DNA from 3 places in the Psychromonas sp. L1A2 genome. Region 2 is predicted to be linked to each of the others. Evidence: predicted binding sites of a transcription regulator. Region 2 holds the regulator's gene; each other region holds the start of a gene.

Region 1 (7,071 bases), 1.2 Mb from region 2:
AAGCAGTGTTATCTCTAAATATAAAAGCGCAAAATAACCAACAATTATTGAAAATGTTACTTATCATTAAAAAGCACTTTATCAACATCGCCATTATTGAGTTTGATAATTATAGTAATATTGTGATTCTATGTAGCCATGAAATGATACCTAAGCAATCCGTGTTACAACAACGCTTAGCCAATTTCACTCAGATAGGGTTATCAGGCTTGGAAAAAACAATCGATAAAATGACTTATATTCCAATCAATCAGTAAGGTTATACACGACCAAATCATCAAGAAAAGAGTAGATCCTATTAACACTATTGCTAAGTTATTTACTCTCATCGATTATGGCAAACACATTGTACGGCTTTAATTAACTTAGATATCTTCTTTTTCAATTGAAATAATTACACGTCTATTTTCTTGCCTACCTAGAATATTTCTATTATCTGCAACATGATGTTTTTCACCAAAACCAGACACTTTAATGTTGTCATTAGTGTACAACCTTAATTAACTTAGATATCTTCTTTTTCAATTGAAATAATTACACGTCTATTTTCTTGCCTACCTAGAATATTTCTATTATCTGCAACATGATGTTTTTCACAAAACCAGACACTTTAATGTTGTCATTAGTGTACAACCTTAATTAACTTAGATATCTTCTTTTTCAATTGAAATAATTACACGTCTATTTTCTTGCCTACCTAGAATATTTCTATTATCTGCAACATGATGTTTTTCACCAAAACCAGATACTTTAATGTTGTCATTGCTGAACCCCAACTCAGATAAGTACGCTTTAACTGAGTTGGCTCTTTCTTCAGATAATACTTGGTTTGTATTAACCCCTCCGTAACCATCTGAATAACCTGATACTAAAATTACATTGATAGATTTATCATGTTTTATGTAATCACCGATCATTTTTAAACGTTTTTTGGAAAATTGAGTTAATAAAGATCCATCTTTTTTATAACGTAAAATACTATATGAGATATCATCGAAATTATAAGGCAATAACTGTGAAATACAGTTATTAAAATCATCGTAGCTTTTATTAAAGTTAATTGATGATAAACCGACAGTGACCATTTGTTTATTGTTGTACCAATCATGGAAATAAAAGGTAGGTACTTGACCACTTTCTAGTTCATTGAGCATTCTCCAAGCACTTTGCTTAGTGACATATCCATCAAATTGCTGGTGAAAAGTGACAGTATCTATTAATTCAGGAGCTGAACCTGGATGCCATGCAGGAGGAACTGATTTTAATTGAACTACTTCCGTTGTTGGCATCGCTCGTTTGCTTTCTAACCTAAAATCTAGATTAATTTTTTTACTCGCTTTAGCTATAAAATTTGCTTGGCCATATCGAGGAATAGGGTGCTCGAGCGTGCATTGTATTGGAGAAGAACTACTTAAATACCAATTAGAGTTGTCCATTCCTGCATGATACTGCTTATTGGCAGAAGTCGCTGGCATTGTGGTTACTATGAATATTAAAGGTAGTATTTTTTTCATAATGGCTCGATATTTTTTAATCACTGTTGTTTATATCGACAAGTAAGTAAATATCTTTAGTAAAATTATGAGGTTTTTCGTGCTTCTGGCATAATATTCGAACTTTATTTTAACAGTGAGATGAAATGGATAACAAATTAGTAGATCGTTTTCGAGGTTTTTACCCGGTTATCATTGATATTGAAACTTCAGGCTTGGATCCTCAAGTCCATGCTATTTTAGAAATCGCGGCTATCTTTCCTGAAATGGATGAGCAAGGATACTTAAGAAGCGTAGATAAGATACATTTTCATGTGATGCCTTTTGAAGGGGCAGAATTAGATCCTAAAGCACTTAGTTTTACTGGTATTGATCCCTTTAACCCTCTACGTAATGCAATTGATGAACGTGAAGCATTAACAGAAATCTTTAAGAAAGTACGTAAATACCAAAAGCACAATGATTGTAATCGTGCAATATTAGTTGCTCATAATGCATCGTTTGATCAAGGTTTTATTAATAAGGCAACTGAGCGTTGTAATTTAAAGCGAGTGCCATTTCATCCTTTTGCATCTTTTGATACAGCAAGTATGGCCGCTTTAACATTAGGTCAAACAGTTTTGGCTAAAGCCTGTGAAAAAGCCGGGGTAGCGTATGATAATAAAGAAGCTCATTCTGCTTTATACGATACAGAAGTAACCGCTGAATTGTTTTATTACATGGTAAATCGTTATAAAGCATTTGGTGGGTGGTAGAAAAGTCAAAAAAATACAGTAAAAACAATACCTAAAGTCGCAGTATTTTCATATATTCGTGGCTTTTTTTTTATTATAATAATTTATGTTTTAGTGATATATTTTTCCTCCGTTAATTTCCATTCCTCAAATATTTTATAGATGAATTTTAAAGTGAATCTTTTGCTACTAAGGTAGTCTATAACGTTGAATTTTTTAACTGACTATTTTTGTTGTTTGTTGAAAATAGATGAAATCGGTTAAAAAGGACCTAGTAGAAAATGATAAAAAGTAAGTGTTATAAATTGATTATGCTGTTAGCGTTTATTCCTTTAATTGGATGTAATAGCGGAAGCACAGATTCACTGCAAAGTAGTGAAGTTTACAATGATTCTACAACTGAAAGTACCTCTGCAAATGAAAGTACTTCTATAATAGATGTTCTAAAGGAATATGAATCTCTTGAAATTAGTTGGGATGATTTAGCTGATAATGAAGAGGGCTTTCTTATTGAACGAAGTGTTGGTGGGGATGATGACTTTATTATATTAACTTCTGTAGATGCTAATCAAATAAGCTATGTAGATAGTAATGTATTATCAAATAATACATATTGTTATAGAATTGGTGCATACAATGAAAGTGGAATCGCTTACTCAGACATCAGTTGTAATAACAATAACTGATTAAGTCTTATCATTAATACATATTCAAAAAAAAGCCCGCATTAAGATTATTAATGCGGGCTTTTTTGCAAGAAGACCACTTTATTTAGCTGCTTCTGCTTTTTCTGCCGCAGCGGTAATTAATTGTTGTAATTCACCTTGTTGAGACATTTCTAAAATAATGTCACATCCACCGACTAACTCACCGTCTACCCATAGTTGTGGGAAAGTAGGCCAGTTTGCATATTTTGGTAATTCTGCACGGATATCTGGGTTTTGTAGAATATCAACATAAGCAAATGGTTGTCCGCATTGCATTAAAGCTTGCGATGCTTGTGATGAAAAACCACAACTTGGTAATTTTGGCGAACCTTTCATGTATAACAAGATAGTATTTTCGCTTAATTGTTCTTTAATTTTATCTAATGTTTCCATTATATTTCCTCTAACGATAGAATGTTATTAATTAATTGCACATTATAACATTTGTATACGTGCAATCTATCTATGAATTTGCGATTATTCTATCATAGACACAAAATGATCTAGATCAATCTTTATGGTGGCTTTTTATTCTTAAAGTAAGTATAAATAACCACTATAAATTTAGATCCCCCCCCAGCCTTTATTAGGAGAATTTAAAATGGCTTTTGAATTACCAGCATTACCTTATGCAAAAGACGCATTAGAACCACATATCTCAGCTGAAACATTAGAATTTCACCACGGCAAACATCATGCGACATACGTTGCTAAGCTAAACGGTTTAGTTGAAGGTACTGATCTTGCTGAAAAATCTTTAGAAGAAATCATCAAAACTTCTGAAGGTGGTGTTTTTAACAATGCTGCACAAATCTGGAACCACACATTTTACTGGAACTGTTTAGCACCAAACGCTGGTGGCGAACCTTCTGGTGAACTTGCTGCTGCTATTGATGCTAAATTTGGTTCATTTGCTGAATTTCAAGCTCAATTAAATGACAAAGCTGTGAATAACTTCGGTTCTTCATGGACTTGGTTAGTTAAAAAAGCTGACGGTTCACTAGAATTAGTTAATACATCAAATGCAGGAACTCCACTAACTGAAGAAGGCACTACTCCACTTCTTACTGTTGATTTATGGGAACATGCTTACTACATCGATTACCGTAACGTTCGCCCTAACTACCTAAATGGTTTTTGGGCATTAGTTAACTGGGAATTTGTAGCTAAGAACTTTGCTGCATAATTTTATTAAGAACAGAATAATTAGTGTTTAACTAAAAATTACTGTTATTAACATTCGTTAATTCGCTTGTTATATTAAAAGCCTATCTAGATATTATTATCTGATAGGCTTTTTTATTGCCCGTTTTTACCAAATGGGAAGCGGACTTGATATTCTCCATTACCACCAAAACTAATTATAGGGCCACCGCAGTAAGGAAAAGCGTGTTTTTGACCCAAAACAATTTATTTTCTTAAAGTTAAATCTATTTTAAAAATTACCTAATTCAGTTAAATGTATGCAGTAATCACTTTCATTATTTAAAACATGAATAAGCATTAATGTTTAATATCAATCACACTATTTAACTCTGATTAAAGTAACTTATTTATTCATTATAAATTCTTTAATGGTTGTTTCCTTTACGAAATTTACAAAGAGGAAGTAGGCTGTTTTAACAAATAAAATAGATAAGCTATTTATTGTAATTGATATAATAGAAGTTTAATTTAGGAAACGGAGGAGGTTGTATTGATCATATTTTAAATCAGAATGTAAGTGGAATACTATGTGACTAAAAGTACTCTCATAGTTAAACATTTAAGAGAGAGTACTTTTAGTTTTAATGAAAATTAGGCATTGAATCTATACTAGTATTATTCAATGAGGTTGAGTGGATTATCTAATACTTGTTTCTTATAAATATCTACCCAAGCTGCTGTAGCACCACAGACGGCAATTGGCATGATAATAAAATTCACTAATGGAATGGTCGTGCAAAAGCTAATAATCATACCGAACGTGATATTTTTACCAAAACGAGTTGCGAGGGTCTTTCTCATAGTCAAAAAAGAGACTTTATGATTATCAAATGGGTAATCAGCATATTGAATAGCCATCATCCAACCTGCAAAAATAAACCAAACTATTGGTGCAAGAGTTTGTCCAATAACAGGGACAAAAAATAAAATCAGGCAGCCCAGCATACGCGGTAAGAAATAAAGCCATTTTTGACATTCTCTTTTTAATATACGAGGAAGATCTTTAAAGATATCTTTCCAACCATCATCATTTATCGTTGAGTTTGTTAGTAGAATTTCAGTTTTTTCTGCTAATAAACCATTAAATGGCGCTGCAATGAGATTTGCTATGGTAGAAAATATAAAAGAAAATGAAAATAAGATCGTAAAAATAATGATTGGCCATAAAATATAAGATAACCAACTTAAAAAAGTAGGAAGATCTTGCATGTAGCTTTCTATCCATGTTGTGATACTGGAAAATAAAAACCAAAATGCACTGGCAAAAATCAATACATTAATCAGTAATGGAATTAACACAAATACTCTAAGTTGTGGATGACGAAGTAGTTGAATGCCTTTTAGTAAATAGCCTAAACCACTTAAAGGTTGATCGATTATGTTTTTACTGTTCATTATTAAGCCTTCTTATTGATATATCTGATAATATTACCTTGTAGACAGTAAATATCAGCTAATAAATACATTCTTTTATAAATACATTCGCCGTTTTATAAAAAATTAGATGCAAACGATAGACGTATAGGGCGATACAGGGTAATTTAAGGGTCATTAAATTATCTAAAATGAATCAAGTTAATTAACACGAATCAAGAGAATCAATAATGCAGCATTTTCAATCTATTCTTATTGTCATTGGTATTTTGGCTATCGCCGGAGTATCAATTCACGGTTTTTTATTAAACAGAAAAAATAAATTAGCATTAAAAGCTGAGAAACAAGCTCAATTAGACGAGCTTGAAGAACAAGAACGTGAAGAAGCAGAAGAAATCGACGATTCTGAAGAACTTGATAGTGAACGATCATCTGAGCGAGATTTTGATAGTGTTTCATTTACCTCACATATAGGAGATGAAAAAGAAGAGCTTGAACCCTTCGAATTTAATCTTGGTTCGAAGATACACGATAATCAAACTGATTTTGTGAATTTAAATCATGCCCAAGAAAATGAAGTCATAACCTCTCTTGCTCAAGCCGCTGCATTATCATCAGAAGATGACGCATTAAGTAGTGAAAAACAATTAACAAATACAGAAAAAGCTTTAAAAGATTCTGAAAAAAGCTCGTGTACAACTAAGTCAGAGCAACAAGATAAAGCACATAAAGAAATAAATAATAACGATGACCCTGTTGAATTATTTATATTTAATGTCGCAGCGAGAGAAGGTAAACGTTTAGGTGGACATGAATTATTGCAATTCTTTCTAACGTCAGGGTTTCGCTATGGTGATATGAATATATTCCATCGACATGAGCATTCAAATGGTACTGGTGAAGTGTTATTTAGTATTGCTAATATGATGGCGCCAGGAACATTCGATGTCGACTATATGGAACAATTTAATTCACCTGGGATTTCATTTTTCTTTACCGCCCCTAATCATAAAATTAGCGTGAATAAATCGTTTGATATGATGTTAAGAGCCGTTGAGCAGGTTGCTGAAGAGTTTGATTGTGAAGTATTAAACGAAAAACGTGAGCTGTTTACTCAAGAGCAATTTATTGAATATCGTAAACGTTTAGAAAAATATAAATAAGGTCCGGTATTAATATCAGGACTTACTTCCTAAGAGAGCCTCGTTTACGAGGTTTTTTTATTAGAAAAAAACAATAAGAGCAAAGATCCATGAATAATAACAACCAAGTCGAACAGCAAATACAACAGTTTAGTGAATTATTGGAAGAATATAATTACCAATATTATGTTCAGGACGCTCCCTCCGTTCCAGATGCAGAATACGATCGTATTTTTAAAGCATTACAAAAGCTTGAAACAGAACACCCTGAACTGTTGTCTACGAATTCACCTACGCAAAAAGTAGGTGGGGCGGCATTATCTAAATTTGATCAAGTGACTCATCAGTTACCTATGCTTAGTTTAGACAACGTATTTGATTCAGAATCATTGAATGATTTTATGCAGCGAGTAAT
Region 2 (7,071 bases):
CGCCAACAGTGCCACCAAAAACAATTAAAAAGGCAGAAAAATCTAATAAGCCGCTAAGAGGTGCATTATGATAAAGCTGCGCAGAAATAATGCTTACAGCAATAATAATAAAGCCGATCAGCCCAATTTTACTCATGCTTTAATTCCACCAAGATGCGTTTAGCAACTTGATCAAGAGCGATTGATTCGGTCGCAATTCCAGCTTTGGTGACTGCTTGCGGCATACCATAAACGACACAACTTGCTTCATCTTGAGCCCAAATTTCAGAGCCTTTACTTTTTAGTAAACGAGCACCATCACGGCCATCAGCCCCCATTCCTGTTAATATAATAGCCAAGACTTTATTGGTATAAGATTTAGCAAGTGATGCAAAAGTAATATCAACGCTTGGTTTATAGTTCAAGGCTTCATTACCTTCATGTATTTTTATTTGGCCATTAGCAGCAATTAACATTTGTTTACCACCAGGCGCTAAATAAGCACAACCAGGTTTTAATATATCGCCTGTTTCTGCTTCTTTAACAGTGATCTTACAATTGCTGTTTAGACGTTCAGAAAAAGCTTTAGTGAAGGTACCAGGCATATGCTGCACTAATACGATAGGTAATTTAAAGTTTTGAGGTAATGCAGTTAATATTTTTTGTAATGCAACGGGGCCACCTGTTGAAGTCCCAATTGCCAGTACATTATAAGACTTTCCAGAGGCTTTATTACGATGATTCGTAGATTTAACCGCCACTTCATGACCGTCATTTTTTGGCGGTAATCTCGATAAAGTAGGCTTTATTGTTGTTGCAACATTAGCGACAGGTTTAGCTAATCCAGATTTTTTTTCTGGTACTCTCTGTACGCGTCGTCTAGCGATCATTTGAATACGTTGTTGTAATAAAGTGATAGCTTCTTGTTTGTCACGAGCAATATCTTCAAACTTCTTAGGTAAAAAGTCACATGCTCCAGCATCTAACGCATCTAACGTTGCGCTGGCACCTTGATGAGTTAATGATGAAAACATTAAAATAGGTGTTGGCAGGAGATCCATTATCTTTTGAACCGCCGTAATGCCATCCATTACTGGCATTTCAACATCCATCGTAATCACATCAGGTTTATGTTTGACCACCATATCAATGGCTTCTTTACCATTATTTGCTGTAGCAATTACCTCTAAGTAAGGTGATGCATTGATTATTTCACTAACTCGACGACGAAAAAAATTCGAATCATCAACCACTAAGACTTTAATCGTCATCTACTTTCCTTTATGCGTAATGTTTTAATAAGCTTGGTAAATCTAAAATTAAAGCAATGCCACCATCACTTGTGATAGTCGCACCTGCCATTCCAGGTGTACCAGAAAGTAATTTATCTAATGCTTTAATAACAACTTCTTCTTGGCCAAGTAAACCATCAACAACAAAGCCGACTTGTTGCATACCAAGCTGAACAATAACAACGTGCCCTTTACCCTTACCTTTATCAGATAAAGGCGATTTAGGTGCTAGCCACTCCCGTAGATAAAATAATGGGATAGCATGGTCACGAATAACCACCGTTAATTGTCCATTAACAATATTGGTTTTAGCTAAGTCAAAATGGAATATCTCATTAACATTGGTTAGTGGTAATGCAAATGTTTGCTTAGCAACAACTATCATTAAAGTCGGTAAAATAGCTAACGTTAACGGTACTTTAATTTCTAATCGAGTTCCTTTACCAATCGCAGAATCGATTGAGATGGTACCATTTAGCTTAGTAATACTAGTTTTAACAACATCCATACCAACGCCACGACCAGATATATCAGAAATTTCAACTTTAGTTGAGAAACCAGGAGCGAAAATTAATGAGTAGGCTTCAGTATCAGTCATGCGATCTGCACCATCTTGATCTAAGATGCCTTTATTGATCGCTATCTGTTTTAATTTTTCTGCATCCATACCTGCGCCATCATCTTCAATGACTAACAAAATATGGTCTCCCTCTTGAGCTGCAGATAATAAAACACGCCCTTGTGTTTCTTTCCCAGCTTGCATTCGAATATCAGGCATTTCAATACCATGATCTACCGAATTACGGACTAAATGCACTAATGGGTCAGCTAAGGCCTCCACTAGGTTTTTATCTAAATCTGTTTCTTCACCGACCAATTCTAAACGAATATCTTTACCAAGCTGACGAGCTAAATCCCTGACTACACGAGGAAACTTACCAAAAACTTTCTTAATAGGCTGCATGCGAGTTTTCATAACAGAGCCTTGCAAGTCGCTTGTTACAATCGCTAAATTAGCAACTGCACGAGAAATTTCTTCATTTTCTGAAGTTGACTCTAAACTGACTAAACGATTACGTACTAAAACTAACTCTCCGACCATGTTCATAATTTCATCAAGCGTACTCGTGTCAACTCTGACACTTTGCTCCGCTTGATTTACTTTATTAGGTGTCGTTTTTGCTGGTGCAGTCGTAGCAGCCTTTTGTACTGGATTCGCATGTTGTTTAACAGGCTCAGCTTGAGACGACGCAGTTTTTGTAGGTTGATTACTTTTCACTTCTGCAGTACTAACTGAGGAAACTGAATTCGGTACTTTGTCTGTAGCAGCTTTTGCACTAACTTTTCCGACGCCGTGTAATTCATCTAGTAATGATTCAAATTCGTCATCTGTAATATCATCTGAAGGTTTTTTATCTTCAGAAAGGTCATTCTTATGCATGCCTTTACCATGAAGATCATCCAACAAACTTTCAAATTCGTCATCAGTTATTTCATCACTAGCAACTTCATTGCTAGCAGCCGTTGCGCCCACAGGAGATAAAGAATGCTTTCCAGCACCATGTAAGTCATCTAATAGCGATTCAAATTCATCTTCACTAATTTCATCACTAGCGATTGCATTATCTGCAACTGTCTCTTTTTCCATTACTGGCACAGAATGTTTTCCTGCACCATGTAAATCATCTAATAACGATTCAAATTCATCTTCAGTGATTTCATCACTTTCTGTTTCCGTAGAAGCGTTTTCAGTAGCTGAAAGTTTGGCAGGAGAATCTGAATTTGCATGTAGCTCATCTAATAACGCATCAAACTCAAATGCATCTATATCATCAATAGTTTTAGCTTGTGGTTCAACAACAGGCTCTGGAGGTTGTTCAATGATAGGTTCAGGAAGTTGCTCGGTAACAGGTTCATCTATAACCGCAGGTTTACTCAACCTATGTAATGCATCTAAAATATGATCAGGTGCTTTTACACCTTGCTCACCATTTTGAACTGCTGAAAATTGTTCATTAATAATATCTAATGTTGCTAAAATGGTATCCATAAGTTCAGAGTCAACGAGACGAGCCCCTTGACGCAATCCATCAAATACATTTTCTGCACCATGACACGTTTCAACAAGTTCATTTAGGGATAAAAAACCTCCACCGCCTTTAACGGTATGAAAGCCTCTAAAAATTGCATTTAGTAATTCGGAATCATTAGGATTATTCTCTAACTCTACAAGTTGTTCGGATAATAATTCTAAAATTTCTCCCGCTTCGACTAAGAAGTCCTGCAAGATTTCATCATCTATTTCAAATGTCATTCCAGGTTCCCTTTAAAATCCTAAGCTCGAAAGCAAATCATCCACTTCATCTTGTCCATTAACGACATCTAAACGGGACTCTGCGTCTATAATCGGTCCTTCTGCAACAGTACTTTGTGGTTCTTTTTTCTCTTTTTGCAGCCCAACAGAAGCATCTAATTCGGTTTGTTTACTACACACAGTCAGTATCACAACTAGTTTAGATTCAATCTCTTGCACTAAAGAAATAACTCTATTAATAATTTGCCCAGTTAAATCTTGAAACTCTTGAGCCATGAGTATTTCAGTTAATTTGTCGCGTAACTGCACCGAACTGCCTTTTGAGTAAGTTAAAAACTCATCAATGGAATGGCACAATACTTTAAATTCACCAACGTCTAAATTACGCGTCATCAAGCTTTCCCAGCTTGGCATTACGTTATCTAAATCATGGATTAATTTATCGGCAATAGGCAGGCAATGGTCAACAGCATCCATTGTTGTGTTAGCAGCTTTGTCTGTCATTTCAATAACATAATTTAAGCGATTTTTAGCATCGGGTAAATCATGACCAGCGAGATCCATCAAACGTGTATCATTATTAAAGCTTAATAAAGCCTCATGCAATTCACGTGTTAATTCACCGACTTGGCCAAAGAGAAGATGTTCCTTTGATACAGAAAAATCAACGCTCTCTACAATCTTATTAGCTTCATTAATTTGCTCGGCTTCTAAATGAGCCACTAGCGCTTTAGCTTGAGAAAGTGAGAGGTGTGGCATAACTTGATCAGCCATACTGTACTCCTTAAATTAAGCTAAACGCTCAAATATTTTGTCTAATTTTTCTTTCAATGTACCGGCGGTAAAAGGCTTAATAATATAACCGTTAACTCCAGCTTGAGCAGCTTCAATGATCTGCTCTCGTTTTGCTTCAGCTGTTACCATTAATACTGGCAAATGCTTTAATTTAGGATCTTTTCGTATCTCTTTTAATAGATCAATCCCTTCCATTATCGGCATATTCCAGTCAGTGACCACAAATTCGAAGTCGCCATTTTTTAATAGTGGCAAAGCAGTATGGCCATCATCAGCTTCAAATGTATTAGTGAAGCCTAAATCCCTTAATAAGTTCTTAATTATTCTTCTCATTGTTGAGAAATCATCAACAATTAATATTTTCATATTTTTATTCAAAACATTCCCTTAAGGCAAAAAAGTCGGCCTATTTTATATCTCTGTTATATATAGGTAAAAACTGCAAAAAAGACATTATTCTTTTACGTTATTTTATAGATTATTAGCAATATTGTGAGTCACCACAAACAATTACCCCTTATTGGTTATATTCTATCAGAATTAATTTTAGATTTCAGTCTATGTATAGCTTGGCTAAGAATTTGACTAACACGTGATTCACTCACCTCTAAAATTAGACCAATCTCCTTTAAATTCATCTCTTCGTCGTAATAAAGTGATAAAACTAAAGCTTCTCGTTGTGGTAATTGTTCAATTAATTGTGCTAATTGCTGAGTAAACTGATTATCTGCAACATCATCAAAAGTACTATCAAATGTTTTACTTGATTGCGCGAACATATCATCTGGATTTGGTAGGTCTTCATAGGCGATAAGTTTCCCGCAATTAACGTCTTGAAGCATTTTTTGATATTCAGTAAGTGAAATTTGAAGATAATTAGCAATATCAATCTCCTTTGCATCCTCTCCACTTTGTTTTTCGACTGCATCAATTGCACTAGCAATCGTTCTACTATTTTTATGTACCGAACGTGGAACCCAATCACCTTTGCGCATTTCATCTAACATTGCACCACGTATGCGAATACCTGCAAACGTTTCAAAGCTAGCGCCTTTAGAAGCATCAAAATTACGAGCCGCTTCTAATAAACCAATCATGCCAGATTGCACTAAATCATCTGCTAATACACTAGCAGGTAACCTAGCCATCAAATGATAAGCTATTTTATGTACTAGTTCTAAGTGCCGTGTTATCAGCTCTGATGTATCAGTTTGATATCCCTGCGCTTTAATCACTTATAGAGTTCCCCGCTTTATCAACACTTATAAAAGCTCTTTAATACTTTCGTCATTATCATTGAGTAATAGCTTTTCAATAAAGAACTCTAGATGGCCACCAGGTTGATGTGGAATAGGCCAATCACAAGCACGGTTAGCTAATGCTTTAAAGGCAAGTGAGGCTGGTGTTTTTGGGAACGCATCGACTACTGTTTTTTGTTTTCTCACTGCTTGGCGAACATTACCATCAAAAGGAATACACGCGACAAGCTCTAAAGAAACGTCTAAAAAACGATCCGTCACACGTGTTAACTTTGTAAATAGATCTTGTCCTTCACGTAAACTACGCACCATATTGGCGACAATTTTAAAGCGATAAACGCCATTTTGTTTACTAAGTATTTTAATTAAGGCATAAGCATCAGTAATTGATGTAGGCTCATCACACACCACCATTAATACGTCCTGTGCCGCTTGAGCGAAGCTGACTACCATATTTGAAATACCAGCAGCGGTATCAATTAATAAAATATCAATGGGAGTTTGTAATGAGCTAAAAGCTTGAATTAAACCTGCATGCTCAACGTCGGTTAATTCAACCATTGATTGAGTACCTGATGTGGCAGGAATGATCATAACGCCCTCTGGACCATGAACGATAACCTCATCCAAAGTACACTCACCAGATAAAACATGTGATAAATTTTTAATAACACGAATACCTAATAACACATCTACATTAGCAAGCCCTAAATCAGCATCAAGCACCATCACTCGTTTACCCATTTTAGCAAGCGAGACAGCCATATTAAGGGTAACATTAGTTTTACCAACACCGCCTTTACCGCCAGTGACTGCGATCACTTTGACTTGGTGATTGGTCATTTTTCTTAAACCACTTGCTTGATCTGCCATCATCTTACTTACTCATTTTTTGAATTAATTAAACTAATATAGTATGTACTATAACATCGATATTAATCGTCAGTACTGCTATACCATTGATGTTTATCTTCTTGTTCTTGGCTGTCCATCATTGCTAAAGTACTACTGATTAAATTTTCTACTTTAGCAATTTCAATATCTTCAGGTACACGTTGCCCTGTCGTAATATAACTAATCGGCAATGCATGTTTCATGGTGACACTTAATACTTCGCCTAAACCAATGCTTTCATCGATTTTAGTTAAAATACAACCCGATAACCGAATACGTTTAAAATGCTGCAATGCTTCTTCAACCACTCTACGTTGCGCAGTAGAAGGAACAACTAAATAACTTCTAATATTGACACCACTACTGCTCATCAATGTTTCTAACTGCTCAGAAAGACGAACATCTCGTTGTCCCATACCAGCGGTATCAATTAAGACTAATCGCTTTTCTCTGAACTGATATAGGATTTGTGATAATTCGTCAGCATCCTTAGCAACTCGTACAGCACAACCCATTATTTTTCCATAAGTTGCTAATT
Region 3 (7,071 bases), 710 kb from region 2:
CTTTATTGCGATGGGACTTTTTATCCTGGCCAAAAATCAGGTAAGATACAGCGCAATGATACTTGCCCTTGCGGCAGTGGAAAGAAATATAAAAAATGCTGTGCTTAACAGTAGAATCGAATCAATAGAGATAATAATGGAAAAGAAAACACTATTAACAAATTGCCCTGATGCAAAAGGGTTGATTGCACAAATTACTAATATCTGTCAAAAACACCAATTAAATATCGTTAAAAATAATGAATTTGTTGATCATCAATATAATCGATTTTTCATGCGTACAGAAATTGAAGGTATTTTTAATGATCACACTTTATTGGCTGATTTAGATTTAAATTTACCAACAGGTTCTTCTCGCGCTCTTATTAATTCAACGACACGTAAACGTATTGTAATTTTAGTCACTAAAGAAGCACACTGTCTTGGTGATATCCTAATGAAGAGCACTTATGGCGGCATTGATGTAGAAATTGCAGCAGTTATCGGCAATTACGATGCATTAGAAGACTTAGTCACTAAATTTAATATCCCTTATCACACAGTAAGCCATGAAGGTTTAACACGTGAAGAGCATGAAGATAAAGTATTAGAAACCATTGCGCCTTACACACCAGATTACGTTATTTTAGCTAAATACATGCGTATTTTAACGCCAAAATTTGTTGAGGCTTATTCAAATAGATTAATTAATATCCACCATTCATTTTTACCTGCTTTTATAGGCGCAAAACCTTATCAGCAAGCCTTCGATCGAGGCGTAAAAATTATTGGAGCAACAGCTCACTTTGTTAATAATGATTTAGATGAAGGCCCTATTATTACGCAAGATGTCGCTCATATTGACCACGCTTATAGTGCTGAAGAATTAGCAAAAGCAGGCAGAGATGTTGAAAAATCAGTATTAAGTCGTGCTTTACAACAAGTGCTAGACGATAAAGTGTTTGTTTACGCTAACCGTACTGTTGTTTTTAAATAGTTTTTAAATAGTTTTTAAATAACTTTTAAATCGCTTTTAAATCGCTTTTTAGTCACTTTTAAAAGCTATTTTTAAACCAACACAAAAAAGCCTTAACTACCTATTTGATAGTTAAGGCTTTTTATTATCTGTTTCTTTATAAGATAAGCAGCTCTTAATTAGTCTCTTATAATTAGTCTCATCGCTGATCGACTAAGATTTAGTTTTCTGTTCAGGTGTCATATAAGCTTGTAAATCATCAATTGAAGCCGTTGTTACATGCTCACCATTTAATGAGAAATTAACAAGCTCACCGACTTTTTCGCCACGTAATACCGCTTTTTCACCGTTTGTATAAACAATATCGTAATCGATAGTATTTTTATTAACAGGATTAACTTCCACAGAATAAACAGATTTTTCAGTATTAGATGCTTTGCTTTCAGATTTATTAGATAACGGCTTTAAAGGTGCCTTTCTTAATGAGGGATCTAAGTCATCATTGATTTGATATTGCGTTTTCACTTCAGAATCAAAAATATGCGGACTACCGTTTAAAGGATTTTTCCCAGTCCAAAACTCAAGAGAATTAAAAACAACAACATCAACGGCAAGTGTTAATGCATAAACAGGGAATAGTAATATATTAACGCCACCACGCGCATATCGATTATCTACCACTTCTAGGTTAAATTGCATCACTTTGTCTGTCACAGCGTTACTACCGACACAAGCCGATAAAGCAGTCGTTAATGAAGCGACTGTAGCAACCATCGCGACTTTTTTAACCGCTACTTTAGACATTTTATTCATCATAAACTCTTTCCTACCTTGATATATTGAAACAAAAACAACCTTACAAAAACTAACTTTTTATATCTGATGGTCTGACAGCTTGTTACAAGTGAAGTTCAAAGTCCACTTTAGCGGCCTCAAAATATACGTTATATGACATTAAGAAATGAGAAAAAGAGCAATAAAGAAGAGAAATATAAGAGGTTAAACATGAAGGAATATATATTACTTATAATGAACTTGTAGAGGTCGGTTCATTAAATCCATATTTTTGTATTCATCTAATAAACTTGCATCTATCCCTATTGGCTTTTTATTATCACGTTCTTCAGTCAATGAATTTGATTGATAAGCCGCGTTCATGCGTTGCTTCTTGAGTAATGGTAAATTATCTAACAATTCTTCTGGGAACTTAGCACCTTGTTGCTTTGATAATAATGCTTCATTGGTTATTAACTGTTTAAAGCGAATATCGGTTAATTTTTTTTGCTGTAAATCATCATTCAACTCAGCTAACAGTTTTTCTGATGGCCCTTCATTCACTAAAGGTTGTTTTTCTGGCAATTCAAAATAAGTACGTAAGTTATCTTTTTTTGCAACTAAATCAATTTCTGACTTTATTTCAAATTGTGCAAAATCTCGAGCATCATCGGACAGGAAACTTAATAACAAATTAAATTTTTCACGAGTGCCACTATGAACAGCAGTATTTAGCTGTTGCCCTAGTTGCCATTCGTTAATAATTATCTGTTGATCAAGTTGCTCAATATTCATACTAAAAGAGACGTCCCTACGCTTATTGTTTAATAAAGTATTATCTTTATCGGCAACAACCTGATTTTATTTAATGTTTTTTCAATTTTAATCTTCACAAGCGATCATTTTCTGATATTATGCACCTCGAAATAACGGAGGGGTTCCCGAGTGGCCAAAGGGAACAGATTGTAAATCTGTCGCGAAAGCTTCGGTGGTTCGAATCCACCTCCCTCCACCATTTCATTTTAAATTAGCTTGAGGCCATCAAGTTTCAAATACCTTCTTTAATACATCAATTAATACTCCAATTTATTATTTACACTGCAAAGATAACTGACATAAATAAAACTTGCTTTTTTTGTGACTTTTAAAAAATCATTTAATCAAAAAATACTCTACAATCTTATTAAACATTTTTCATAACTTACTTTTGTTATTAAATCATTATTTTATGTACGCCTTTCCAACAGATGATCTCTCAAATAAACTTAATGGTAGCGATAGTAATGCTTTTTCTGCTGGTTTATAAGAATCGAATTATTTAATCTATAAAATTAATTTGTTTAACTTAAATTGTTTTAACTTGGTCGGTACTCACTATGTTTCATTATCATGATAAAAAAATCTTAATAGTAGATGATCAAAAAGCATTTCATGTAATGCTTAAAGCCATGTTGACCAATCAAGGCGCAAAAAATATCACGTTTGCCGACACAATAGACCAAGCAGTAAAAATAACTAAAGTGGTTAAATTCGATATTTACCTGTTAGATTACAATCTAGGATCAGGTAAAAATGGTGTGCAGTTATTAGATTACTTAAAGAAAAATAATCTAATACCAGACCATGCGCTGTGCTTTATTATTACAGGTGATAGCAATAAAAGAATGGTATTAACGGCAATCGAGAAATCACCTGATGATTACCTGATGAAACCTTTCTCCCCCGTACAATTAAGCACCCGGTTAACGGCAGCAACACATCGTAAAGTTATGTTACATGCAATTTACAAAGCCATTTCAGATAAGCATTACGAATTGGCTATCTCACTTTGCAAACAAAAAATTGACCAAGCACCTGAATATAGAAATCTATGTAAAAACTTACTTGCTGAAATTTATATTCAAATAGAGGATTTCCAAAGCGCAGATAAAATCTTAAAACCCTTAATTGAATTAAGGCCATTAGTACGCCCTTGTATTAGTTTAGGAAGATCCTATTTTCTTCAGAAGGAATACAAAAAATCAATTGAGGTATTAACGCGTTTGATTGAAGACGCTCCATTACAAATGGAAGCTTACCGATGGTTAGCCCGCTCATATAAAAATGATGGGCAATTAAACAACGCCTTAAATATATTAACTCAAGCAGCCAATACCACACATCATAGTATTGAGCGTCATCAAGAAGTGGCTTTATTAGCAAATGAAATGGAAGAGTATATTGTCATGCTCAATAGCTATTACTCTATTTTGCATTTAAGTCGTAGTTCTTTTTATCCTGATCCTTGCCACCTTGCTAACTACTTACGCAGTATTATTAATTTAGCAAAACAAGAGAAAGATATAGGAGAGCGAAAACATATATTAAAAAAAGTGTCTTCAGCGCTTTATCAAAGTCGTTTCGAAGAAGGAAAGAACAAAGACTTTAATTTTAATGGTTTTGATGAAATATATCAGGCTAATGTTCATTTAGCGCTAAATGAACCACTTAAAGCTAAACGTCGTATCTTCAATACATTAAAGAACACACATCAAGCTGTTGTAGATTTTGATACCACTTTTTTAATGGAAAGCTCATTATCATTATTAGATATCGGTGAGTTTGATGAGGCGGAACCACTCTTAGAAGAACTTGAACAACGACATATTATTGACCCGACAACAGCCATAAATATTAAAAAACACACAGGTGATCTATTAACACAACGTATTGAAAACTTTAAAGGTTACAATAAAGCTGGCATTGAGTTTTTTACTGCGAAACGATACCAAGAAGCGTTGGATAGTTTTGAAAGAGCATTAATATTAGAGCCTCTTAATTCAGGAGCAATCTTAAATCGTGCCCAAGTCTTTATTCATATGCTACAAGAAAACCCAGCAAATAAAGATGAGTTAATAACTCAATTCCAAAACAGTATCGCCTTATTGAACAATACTCACCTACCAGAAATGCATGCGGAACGATTAAATGCATTACGTCATGAACTCAAAAAGATTAAAGGGGTAGCGTAAGCTTTTCGCACTACCTTTTATATCCAATCAAATTCAGTCACTTGAGGCGACATTTAAGACATACCTTTATAACGAGTCACTTTATTAACTAATCCATGTTAGACGTAGAAGCGTACATACAGAATCAATTAATAAGTGACTTTGGTATTAAAATATCCCTCAAAGAGAGTTAAGCTAATGTTTTAGAAGGACCGAATACTTCATAAAATATTTGATCATCATTAACCTGTAGTGCTTTTAATTGTTTATATACCGCTTTCATCATCGCTAATGGACCACAAAGATAAAACTCAGCTTCTGTTAATGGCAATTCGCCTTTAATAGCATCAATATTGATAATACCTTGGTGGGTTTTATCTTGTTGGGATGACGCCTCTTTATCTTGATAAAAAATATGAGCCTGTACTTTTCCAGCATCCGCTAATTCATCTAATTTATGCATAAATGCGTGATGTAATTCATTCAATGTACCGTGTACAAAATGGGTTTCTCGAGATGGAGTCTGAGTTGCTAATGTTTCTAACATGGCTTGCATTGGCGTGATACCTACACCACCACTAATCAATACCACTGGGCGTAGTGTTTCCTGCAATACGAACTCACCATAAGGGTTAGAAACTTGTACCGTGCCGCCTTGTTCAAGCTTCTCATGTAAATAGTTAGAAATTAACCCATCACCCTGTTCATTCTGTTCTTTTTTAACTGAAATACGATAGCCGCTTTGATCAAACGCACCAGATAAACTGTATTGACGAATTTGATGATTCGGTGCGCCTTCAGGATGTAAATGTAATGCAATATATTGCCCTGCTTGGTAGGTAGATACTTTACCTTGGTCGCTAGGCTGTAAATAGAATGATGTGATTAATGGCGTTTCTTGGCGTTTTTTCACTACAGTAAATTCACGTGTTTCTGACCAACCGCCCTCTTTTTCTGCGCTCTCTTGGTATAGCTGTTTTTCTCTTTCAATGAATACATTAGCTAATACACCATACCCGCTTGCCCAAGCTGAAATAACGTCATCACCAGGATTTAATATTTCTTTAATTGACTCCAACAACGCCGCGCCGACTAATGGATAATGCTCTGGTTTAATACCTAAGCTTGCATGCTTTTGAGCGATACGTTCAACGTCCCCTAAAATAACTGATAAATTATCAACGTATTTAGAAAAAGCATACACCGCCATTGCTAACGCTTGTTTTTGATTACCGCTTTTTTGGTTTGTCATATTAAAAATATTTTTTAGTTCAGGGTTTTTCTCTAATAATATTTGGTAAAATCGCCCGGTGATCTGCTCTCCGTATTCAGCTAACGCAGGTGCACTTGATTTTATAATTTTTATTTCATTGTCAGTTAACATAGCTCGCCCTTTTAAGTTGCATTTTAAATACTTGTTTAATTCCATAACCTGTATACTAAATACTTATTTTAAAACATGCAAATAGAATGCATAATTAAAAACTAACAAGAATTTCTACGTTATAATAGAAAATATCGATATAAAGACGAATAGAAACGAAGACGATTCACTATCCATAAAGCTTAGCTTACAGATGAAAATAAAAGGATTTATACAATGAAAAGGTCAAAAGATTGCAATTAACTAAACATACGGATTATGCAATTCGTGTTTTAATTTACCTCAATACACAGCTTGAGCAGGAGTCATTATCTAAAGCGACCGATATTGCCTCACTTTTTGGTATCTCATTTAATCATTTAACCAAAGTTGTGCACCATTTAGGGAAAGCAGGTTTTATTCAAACAGTTAGAGGAAAAAGTGGCGGTATTAAGTTAGCTAAATCAGCTGATTTAATTAATATAGGTGAAGTGGTTGCGATCATGGAAAATACACTTGATCCCATTAATTGTTCTGAGCCACCTTGCCGATTACAACGTGTTTGCCTTGTTAAACCGATTTTAAATAAAGCAATGCAGGCGTTTTTAGATGAATTAAACAAGCACACCTTAGCAGACATTTGTCTTGCAAAAAGTAATGACGTTTGGACATTAGACCTCAACGACCCTGTTCAACTTTAATGAATATTTGGTTTTAATATAAATTTAGTTTTCATGTAGCATTAAACTTAAATACTAAGTAACCTCCATTCTGGTTAATGAAATCGCAATTATATTTAAAATCAGAAGGTATATTTTTTACTAGTCAGTGCCGTTAGTTTTGCGTAGTTTTTGCGTAGTTCAATGCGAATTATTGAAGCAATAACGGGTTATTGAGAGATAATGTTAACGCAGAAATCCGCGGAAATAGCGCTGTTGTACCGCTTTGTTTACCCAGAACTGAGGTTAAGTAATAAAATGCTACTTCAA

Evidence for each region. The regulator FliA, encoded in region 2, starts transcription of late flagellar genes. The targets are predictions, from matches to a motif close to CTAAAGNTNNNNNNNNNNNNGCCGATA.
Region 1: GQR59_RS06935 (flagellar protein MotY) is a predicted target of FliA. The motif match lies at 1,548-1,574, and genes of this name have one in related genera.
Region 3: GQR59_RS04975 (VC2046/SO_2500 family protein) is a predicted target of FliA. The motif match lies at 2,572-2,598, and genes of this name have one in related genera.

What each region holds. Positions count from the first base shown of each region.
Region 1 covers NZ_WUAG01000001.1:1,606,688-1,613,758, forward strand. The annotation lists gene GQR59_RS06930 (spermidine synthase) at 1-257, shown strand, start outside; gene GQR59_RS06935 (flagellar protein MotY) at 645-1,514, opposite strand; gene rnt (ribonuclease T) at 1,640-2,248, shown strand; gene GQR59_RS06945 (fibronectin type III domain-containing protein) at 2,509-2,913, shown strand; gene grxD (Grx4 family monothiol glutaredoxin) at 2,995-3,327, opposite strand; gene sodB (superoxide dismutase [Fe]) at 3,536-4,120, shown strand; gene cysZ (sulfate transporter CysZ) at 4,756-5,535, opposite strand; gene zipA (cell division protein ZipA) at 5,745-6,677, shown strand; gene ligA (NAD-dependent DNA ligase LigA) at 6,767-7,071, shown strand, end outside.
Region 2 covers NZ_WUAG01000001.1:412,601-419,671, reverse strand. The annotation lists gene GQR59_RS01765 (flagellar motor protein) at 1-136, opposite strand, end outside; gene GQR59_RS01760 (protein-glutamate methylesterase/protein-glutamine glutaminase) at 129-1,250, opposite strand; gene GQR59_RS01755 (chemotaxis protein CheA) at 1,261-3,585, opposite strand; gene GQR59_RS01750 (protein phosphatase CheZ) at 3,598-4,359, opposite strand; gene cheY (chemotaxis response regulator CheY) at 4,375-4,758, opposite strand; gene GQR59_RS01740 (RNA polymerase sigma factor FliA) at 4,905-5,615, opposite strand; gene GQR59_RS01735 (MinD/ParA family protein) at 5,643-6,515, opposite strand; gene flhF (flagellar biosynthesis protein FlhF) at 6,575-7,071, opposite strand, start outside.
Region 3 covers NZ_WUAG01000001.1:1,123,650-1,130,720, reverse strand. The annotation lists gene GQR59_RS04990 (YchJ family protein) at 1-108, shown strand, start outside; gene purU (formyltetrahydrofolate deformylase) at 137-976, shown strand; gene GQR59_RS04980 (DUF3332 family protein) at 1,169-1,771, opposite strand; gene GQR59_RS04975 (VC2046/SO_2500 family protein) at 1,976-2,524, opposite strand; tRNA gene GQR59_RS04970 (tRNA-Tyr) at 2,661-2,744, shown strand; gene GQR59_RS04965 (response regulator) at 3,106-4,740, shown strand; gene hmpA (NO-inducible flavohemoprotein) at 4,910-6,103, opposite strand; gene GQR59_RS04955 (Rrf2 family transcriptional regulator) at 6,337-6,783, shown strand; gene GQR59_RS04950 (LysR family transcriptional regulator ArgP) at 7,063-7,071, opposite strand, start outside.